Regions from separate parts of the Phreatobacter aquiterrae genome, predicted to be linked through region 2. Evidence: riboswitches for the same ligand, from Rfam matches in the RefSeq annotation. Region 2 holds a riboswitch; the other holds the start of a gene.
What was found. A riboswitch is a leader RNA that binds a small molecule or an ion and turns the genes downstream of it on or off. The one in region 2 is predicted to bind thiamine pyrophosphate.

Region 1 (4,404 bases), on a different contig from region 2:
TCCAGGTCCTCCATGGCCCTCAGATCGCCGAGCAGGTTCGCCTGGCCGCGCACGATGAGCTTGCGGTCGGACGGCTCGCCTCCCGACCACGAGGCGAACCCGGCCTCGACCAGCTTCTGGGTCAGGCCGTCCAGTTCGTTGTGGGCCTGCTCGAGGCTCTTCTGCATCTCGGTGCGCGCCTCGGCGAGCGTCCGGCCGCGGATGTGGGCGTTGAGGAAGTTGGAGGCCTCGACCAGCGCGGAGGGCGGCAGGCCCGCCGGGATGGGCACGAGACGGTTCTCGACCTGGCCGTCCTCGGAGACCAGCACGACGAGGGCGCGCTCCGGTTCGATGCGGACGAACTCGATGTGCTTGAGGCGGACGTTGCTCTTGGAGGTGAGAACGACGCCGGCGCCGCGCGACATGCCGGACAGAAGCTGGGTTGCGTCCGCCAGCACGGATTCGAACGAATGGTCGCGGGCGGAGGCGGCGACCTGCGCCTCGATGGCGTTGCGCTCGTCGGCGGCGAGATCGCCGAACTGCATCAGGGCGTCGACGAAGAAGCGCAGTCCCGTCTCGGTCGGCAGGCGTCCCGCCGAGGTGTGCGGCGCAAAGATGAGGCCGGCCTCCTCGAGATCCTGCATGACGTTGCGCACCGAGGCCGGCGACAGGGTCATCGGCAGGATCTTCGACAGGTTGCGCGACCCCACGGGCTCGCCGGTCGCCAGATAGCTCTCCACGATCTGGCGGAAGATCTCCCGCGAGCGCTCGTCGAGCTTGGCCAGCGCGGAGTTCGCGGCGGCGGACAGATGCGGGCTGGAACGCGGAACTTCGGCGGACAAGGGGCGACCTCCACGCCAAATCTGGTCGCTGGCGCGGCATTGTTCAAGCGCCATCTGCCGCATTGCAAAATGGAATGCGGCCGCTGGCGCCCGACGCCGTCCTTGCCGCGCCGGGCTTTGCGCCCTAAGACCCCCCGACCCCGAGACAAGAACGGAACCCGCCATGCGTCCCTCCAAGCGCGAACCCGATGCGCTCCGCCCCGTCTCGCTGGAGCGCGCCGTCGCCCGCTACGCGGAAGGCTCCTGCTTCGTGAAATTCGGCAACACCCACGTGCTCTGCACGGCCTCGCTCGAGGAAAAGCCGCCGCCGTGGCTGCGCGGCCAGGGCCGCGGCTGGGTGACGGCGGAATATTCCATGCTGCCGCGCGCCACGCTGGAGCGCACCCGGCGCGAATCGACCTCCGGCAAGCCGTCGGGCCGGACGCAGGAGATCCAGCGCCTGATCGGCCGGTCGCTGCGCACGGTCGTCGACCTGCAGGCGCTGGGCGAGCGGCAGATCACCCTCGACTGCGACGTGATCCAGGCCGACGGCGGCACCCGCACCGCCGCCATCACCGGCGCCTGGGTGGCGCTGCACGACTGCATCGCCTGGATGACGGCGCGGTCCATGCTGAAGACCAATCCGATCCGCGACCATGTCGCGGCGGTCTCCTGCGGCATCTATCAGGGCACGCCGGTGCTCGACCTCGACTATGCCGAGGATTCGGAAGCCGATACCGACGCCAATTTCGTCATGACCGGCGCCGGTGGGATCGTCGAGATCCAGGGCACGGCGGAGAAGACGCCCTTCACCGAGGCCGAGCTCCTCAACCTCCTGTCGCTCGCCCGCGCCGGCTGCGTCCGTCTCGTCGACCTTCAGAAGACGGCGGTGGCATGAGCGCGCGGATCGGCCCCGGCACCCGCCTCGTCGTCGCTACCCACAACAAGGGCAAGCTCGCCGAGTTTCGCGACCTGCTGGCTCCGCACGGTATCGACCTCGTTTCCGCCGGGGAGCTCGGGCTGCCGGAGCCGGCCGAGACCGGCACACTCTATGCCGAGAACGCCGCGCTCAAGGCGCGGGCGGCGACCGAAGCCACAGGGCTTGCCGCCATTGCCGACGATTCCGGCCTCGCCATCGATGCGCTCGATGGCGCGCCGGGCCTCTTCACCGCCGACTGGGCCGGCAATCCGCGCGACTTCGCCGCCGCAATGGCCCGCGTCGACCGCGAACTGACCCTGCGCGGCGTCGTCACCACCGGCGCGAAGGCCCGTTTCGTCTCGGCGTTGGCCCTGACCTTTCCTGATGGGCCCGAGCAGATCTTCGAGGGCCGCGTCTTCGGCACGCTGGTCTGGCCGCCGCGCGGCGACAGGGGTTTCGGCTACGACCCGATGTTCCTGCCTGATGGTCACAGCCTCACCTTCGGCGAGATGAGTGCGGAGGAAAAGCACGGCCTGCCGCCGAAGGGGCAGGGCCTCTCGCACCGCGCCCGCGCCTTCATGGCGCTGGAGAAGGCCGTGCTGGCAGGCTGACGTCGGGCCTGCCCCGCGCCGCCCCGCTTGACTTCGCCGGCCAAGGGTCCAATTTGAGGCTTGTCCAAGGGGGGCCCCGACGAAGGGGCTGAGAGGCTGCACCGTTCCTGCCCGGAACTCCGCAGCGACCCTTGAACCTGATCCGGGTCATGCCGGCGGAGGGATGGGACACCATGTTGACTTCAGTCTATCTCGCAAGGCTCATCGGCCCCATCATGCTGGCGGTGGGAATCGGCCTGCTGGTCAGTCCGGGCGCCTACCGGGCGCTGGCGGCCGAGTTCCTCAAGAGCACCGCGCTGGTCTTCCTGTCCGGGCTCCTGATCCTGACCGCAGGCGTCGCCATCCTGCTGGCGCACCGTGTCGTCGCCCCCGACTGGCGGACGCTCATCACCCTCATCGGCCTTGCCATGCTGGTGGGCGGCGGCATCCGCGTCATCGCTCCCGACCGCGCCGCCGCCATCGGCCGCGACCTCATCGCCCGCGACGGCGCGATGAAGATCGCCGCCGCCGTCTGGCTGATCCTCGGCGCCATCCTCACCATTGCCGGCTACTGGCCGCAGTCCCCCACACCATAAGACCATTCGAGGAAGCCCCATGAACGCCCCCGTCAAGGACATCAAGGCGGCCGTTACCACCGGTCCGCTGCCCGCCTCCACCAAGATATTCGCAATCCCCGAGGCGGCCCCGGACCTGCGCGTGCCGCTGCGCGAGATCCAGCTCCAGGCCGGCGCCGGCGAGCCGAACGTCGTCCTTTATGACACCTCCGGCCCCTACACCGATCCGAATGTCGTCATCGACGTGGAGAAGGGCCTCTCCCGCGCCCGCGCCTCCTGGGTTCTGGAGCGCGGCGGCGTCGAGGCCTATGCGGGCCGCGAGGTGAAGCCCGAGGACAACGGCAACGCCGGCAAGCACCTCGCCCGCGCCTTCCCGCTCGCCAATCCGCCGCTGCGCGGTGTCGGCGACGCGCCGATCACCCAGTACGAGTTTGCGCGAGCCGGCATCATCACCAAGGAAATGATCTACGTCGCGGAGCGCGAGAACCTCGGCCGCAAGGCGATGCTGGAAGGGGCGGAAGCGAAGATCGCCGACGGCGAGAGCTTCGGCGCGGAGATCCCGGCCTTCATCACCCCGGAGTTCGTCCGCTCGGAGATCGCCCGCGGCCGCGCCATTATCCCCTGCAATATCAACCACCCGGAACTCGAGCCGATGATCATCGGCCGCAACTTCCTGGTGAAGATCAACGCCAATATCGGCAATTCCGCCGTCTCCTCCTCCATCGAGGAGGAGGTGGACAAGCTGGTCTGGTCGATCCGCTGGGGCGCCGACACGGTCATGGACCTGTCGACGGGGCGCAACATCCACAACACCCGCGAATGGATCATCCGCAACTCGCCGGTGCCGATCGGTACGGTGCCGATCTACCAGGCGCTGGAGAAGTGCGGCGGCGATCCCGTCAAGCTCACATGGGAGCTCTATCGCGACACGCTGATCGAGCAGGCCGAGCAGGGCGTCGACTACTTCACCATCCACGCCGGCGTGCGCCTCGCCTATGTGCCGCTCACCGCCAACCGCGTGACGGGAATCGTCTCCCGCGGCGGCTCGATCATGGCCAAGTGGTGCCTCGCCCATCACCGCGAGAGCTTCCTCTACGAGCATTTCGACGAGATCTGCGACATCATGCGGCGCTACGACGTGTCGTTTTCGCTCGGCGACGGCCTCAGGCCCGGCTCCATCGCGGATGCCAACGACGCCGCCCAGTTCGCGGAACTCGAGACGCTGGGCGAGCTCACCCAGATCGCCTGGAAGAAGGGCTGCCAGGTGATGATCGAGGGGCCCGGCCACGTGCCGATCCACAAGATCAAGATCAACATGGACAAGCAGTTGAAGGAGTGCGGCGAGGCGCCCTTCTACACGCTCGGACCGCTGACCACCGACATCGCGCCGGGCTACGACCACATCACCTCCGGCATCGGCGCCGCCATGATCGGCTGGTTCGGCTGCGCCATGCTCTGCTACGTCACCCCGAAGGAGCACCTCGGCCTGCCGAACCGCGACGACGTGAAGGTCGGCGTCA
Region 2 (4,404 bases):
GGAGTCATAGGTGCGTCCCACCGGCGTCGCCCAGGGGAACTGGTCCGGCTGGATGAAATTGCGGCGGCGCACCTCGGCCGGCGTCATGCCGGTCTCGATGGCGATGCGGTCCATGAGGCGTTCGACGAGATAGGCGGCCTCGGGCCGTCCGGCGCCGCGATAGGCGTCCACCGGCACGGTGTTGGTGTAGGCATATTTCAGCCGGACATGCATGGCCGGGAAGGCATAGACGCCCGCCAGCATCAGCGCGCCGACATAGGGGATGAAGGTCGCGTATTGCGACAGGTAGGCGCCCATGTCGGCGACGGTGTCGACCTTCACGGCCAGCACCTTGCCGCGCTTGTCGAGGGCCGCGGTGGCGGTGGAGACGTTGTCGCGCCCCTGCGAGCAGTTGACGAAATGGTCGCCGCGCTCCTGCACCCAGGCGACCGGCTTCTTCAGTTTGCGCGCCGCCACCATGCAGAGCGGATATTCGCGGAACATGAAGGTCTTGGTGCCGAAGCCGCCGCCGACGTCCGGCGTGATGACGCGGATGTTCTCCTTCGGCATGTTGAAGATCTTGGTCGCCAGCGTCGCCTGGATGCCGTGCGAACCCTGGCTGCCCAGCGTGAGGGTAAAGCCCTTGGTCTTCGGCTCATACTCGGCGAGGCAACCGCGCGTCTCCATGTAGTTGGTGATCAGGCGGTTGTTGACGATGGTGACGGCCACCGTGCGGTGGGCCTTGGCGAAGGCCTTCTCGGTGGCCTCGGCCTCGCCGAGATGAACCTCGCCGCAGAGGTTGCCGGGGATGTCGGGCCAGACCTGCGGCGCGCCCTTCTGCAGGGCGTCGACGGCATCGATGATCGGCTCGCGCGAGGTCCAGTCGATCTCGATCGCCTCGGCGGCGTCCTTGGCCCGGTCGAGCGTGTCGGCGACCACGAAGGCGACGCCGTCGCCGACATGGCGCACGGTCTTCGAGCAGAGCACTTCCCAGGGGGGATTGGCGATCGGGTTCACCGAGGGCACCTGCGACAGGCAGGGCAGGTTGCCGACGCCCTCAAGGTCGGCATGGGTGAAGACCGCCTTGACGCCCTTCATGGCGCGCGCGGCGCTCGTGTCCTTGATGACGAAGTCTGCGAAGGCGAAGGGCGAGCGCAGGACATAGCCGACGAGGGCGCCATCCGGCACAAGGTCGGAGACGAAGCGTCCCTCGCCCTTGATCAGCGGCGCGTCCTCGACCCGGCTCAATGCCTGGCCCATTCCGAATTTCGTCGGCGTCATGTCGTGTGCTCCGGGGAACTCCCCGTCAGAATGGAACGCTTCAAGCCCGGGAGGCAAGCCTCGCCATCCGCAGGGGCGCAATGCGGCCGGAACTGGCTTCGGCAGGCCGAAGCGGCGTAGATGGGGGCCATCGCGACGCCACGGAACACGGCCAATGGATTCGCCTGACGACAAGCCCCCGACCCATCCGGCGATTTATCTCGGCATCGCCTTCTGCCTGCTCTCGGTCGCCTGGTGGTTCGCCTACTACGCCCAGTATGGCGGCGCCTTCGGCCTCCTGAAACTCAAGCTCGCCTGCATCGGCTTCGCGACGCCGGAATGCGCCTTCTTCCAGGCCAATATCCGCGGCGTGATCCCGCGCTACGTGCCTGTACTCTGGTATGCAGGCATGGTGACTCTCGCCTTCGGCGTCTGGCAGGTCTGGCAGCAGCGCAGCAAGTGAGCGCGCGGATCAGAACGCCTTGAAGGTGATGATCGTGTGGGTGTCCTGGATGCCCGGAATCAGTTGCACCTGCTCGTTGACGAAGTGGCCGATGTCGGTGCCGGGCTCGACATAGAACTTCACGAGAAGGTCGAAATTGCCGGCGGTCGAGTAGATTTCCGAGGCGATCTCGCGGTCGGCGAGGGCGGCTGCGACCTGGTAGGCCTTGCCGAGCTGGCATTTGATCTGGACGAAGAAGGCGATCATGGCGGACCTCGCGGAGGTGTTGCTCTCCCATGCCACCAAAGGGCGCTCGCGTCATCCCCCTCCAGGAGCACGGTCGCGCATCGGGCATGACGATCGCGCGCCGCGCCGGCCTTGCGGGTCGCCGCGCCATCGCCTAACTGTCGGTCACTGTCTCGTCGGGGTGCCCTTCATCGGGCTGAGAGGTCGCAAGACCAACCCGTCGTACCTGAACCGGGTCATGCCGGCGGAGGAAACCGAGATGCACGCGACCATCCCCGTCAGGGGGCGCTGACATGCCCGCAAGACTGGCCCGCACGGCGAGCGACATCCTCGCCGTCCTCCGGACGAGACGCCCGCGCGTCCATTGCATCACCAATACGGTGGCGCAGGCCTTCACCGCCAATGCGCTGCTGGCGATCGGCGCCGTCCCCTCGATGACGACGTCGCCGGACGAGATCGCCGCCTTTGCCGGGAATGCCGACGCCCTGCTCGTCAATCTCGGCACGCTGGAGCCCGAGCGCCGCGCGGTGATCCGCACGGCCATCGAGGCTGCCTCGGCCAGGGACCGGCCCTGGCTGCTCGATCCGGTCTTCGTCGACCGCTCCCCGGTGCGCGCCTCCTTCGCCCGCGACCTCGCCGCCCTCGGTCCTGCCGCGATCCGCGGCAATGCGGCGGAGATCGCCGAACTCGGGCCGGGCGAGGACATCCGCGCTCTCGCCGTCCGTCTTGGCACGGTCGTGGCGGCGACCGGGGAAACCGACATCGTTACCAACGGACCGAGGATCGCCGGGATCGCCAATGGTCACCCGCTGATGGCGCGCGTCACCGCCATGGGCTGTGCCGGGGCCGCGATCACCGCGGCCTTCCTGGCGGTGGCGGAGGACCCGTTCGAGGCCACCGGAGCCGCCATGCTGACGCTCGGGATCGCCGGGGAACTGGCGGCCGAGACGGCCCGGGGGCCGGGGAGCTTCGCGGCCGCCTATCTCGACGCGCTCTACGGTCTCGACACGCTGGAACTCGCCTCCCAGGCCCGCATCGACACCTCGCTTTGCGGAGACATGCCATGACGGCGATCGCGGTCACCATTGCCGGCTCGGATTCAGGCGGCGGCGCCGGAATCCAGGCCGACCTCAAGACCTTCTCGGCCCTCGGCGTCTATGGCGCCAGCGTCATCACGGCACTGACGGCGCAGAACACCCGCGGTGTGCAGGCGATCCACGACGTGCCGGCTGACTTCATCACGGCGCAGATCGACTCGGTCTTCTCGGATCTGGCCGTGACGGCGGCCAAGATCGGCATGCTGTCGCAGGTTGCCGTCATCGAGGCCGTGGCATCCGGCCTCGACCGGCACAAGGTCGCCAATGTGGTCCTCGATCCCGTGATGGTAGCGACATCCGGCGACAGGCTGCTCAACCCCGATGCGGTCTCGGCCCTGAGGCACCTGCTCATCCCGCGCGCCGTGCTGGTGACGCCGAACCTGCTCGAGGCCGCCGCGCTTCTCGACCAGCCGGTGGCGCGAGGCGAGGAGGACATGCTGGCGCAGGGCCAGGCGCTGATCGCCGGCGGTGCAAATGCCGTCCTGATCAAGGGCGGCCACGGAACGGGAGAGACCAGTCTCGACCTGCTGGTCGCCCCGGCCGGCGTGGTGAGGCTGGAAGCCCCGCGCATCTTCACCCGCAACACCCATGGCACCGGCTGCACCCTGTCCTCGGCCATCGCGGCGGGGCTCGCCAAGGGTTTCCCGCTGGGACAGGCGGTCAGCGAGGCCAAGGACTACGTGACGGCCGCTATCGCCGCCTCCGACCGGCTGTCCATCGGCAGCGGGCACGGCCCGACGCATCATTTCCACGCCTGGTGGTGACATGACCCCCAATCGTCGCACGACCCTCGCTGCTGGCGTCGCCGGCCTCATGGCCGCCCCGGGCATCGCCCGGGCGCAGTCCCCGTTGCGTTGGCGCATGGTGACGTCATGGCCGAAGACCCTGCCCGGGCCGGCCTTCTCGGCCCAGCGCATCGCCGACAGGATCAAGCTGCTCTCGGGCGGCCGCATCGAGGTGCAGGTCTTCGCGGCGGGGGAAGTGGTTCCGGCCTTCGCCGTCCACGAGGCGGTGGGCAATGCCACCGTCGAGCTCGGCCATACGGCCTCGTTCTTCGGCATCGGACGGGAGCCGTCTCTGGCGTTCTTCACCGCCATTCCCTTCGGCTTTACCCCGCCCGAGCACAATGCCTGGGTTCTCAAAGGCGGCGGGCAGGCCCTGTGGGACGAGGCCTCGTCCCGCTTCGGCGTGAAGCCTTTTCTCGGCGGCAATACCGGCGTCTCCATGGGCGGCTGGTTCCGCAAGGAGCTCCAGTCGGCAGACGATGTGAAGGGGCTGACCATCCGCATGGTCGGGCTCGGCGCCGAGCTGTTCCAGCGCCTCGGCGCAACCGCCATCGCCATCCCGCCCGGCGACATCTATCCGGCGCTCGAGCGCGGG

Region 1: it holds a riboswitch for thiamine pyrophosphate, as region 2 does, so the genes downstream of both, ACJ4V0_RS12785 (hypothetical protein) here and thiM (hydroxyethylthiazole kinase) in region 2, are expected to answer to the same signal.

The regions. Positions count from the first base shown of each region.
Region 1 is NZ_JBJPHW010000007.1:186,294-190,697, reverse strand. Features, by position in the region: gene hrcA (heat-inducible transcriptional repressor HrcA) at 1-821, opposite strand, end outside; gene rph (ribonuclease PH) at 985-1,698, shown strand; gene ACJ4V0_RS12790 (non-canonical purine NTP pyrophosphatase) at 1,695-2,330, shown strand; TPP riboswitch at 2,388-2,512, shown strand; gene ACJ4V0_RS12785 (hypothetical protein) at 2,504-2,905, shown strand; gene thiC (phosphomethylpyrimidine synthase ThiC) at 2,925-4,404, shown strand, end outside.
Region 2 is NZ_JBJPHW010000015.1:37,916-42,319, forward strand. Features, by position in the region: gene ACJ4V0_RS19220 (xanthine dehydrogenase family protein molybdopterin-binding subunit) at 1-1,260, opposite strand, end outside; gene ACJ4V0_RS19225 (hypothetical protein) at 1,415-1,702, shown strand; gene ACJ4V0_RS19230 (Lrp/AsnC ligand binding domain-containing protein) at 1,712-1,948, opposite strand; TPP riboswitch at 2,095-2,198, shown strand; gene thiM (hydroxyethylthiazole kinase) at 2,221-2,994, shown strand; gene thiD (bifunctional hydroxymethylpyrimidine kinase/phosphomethylpyrimidine kinase) at 2,991-3,788, shown strand; gene ACJ4V0_RS19245 (TRAP transporter substrate-binding protein) at 3,790-4,404, shown strand, end outside.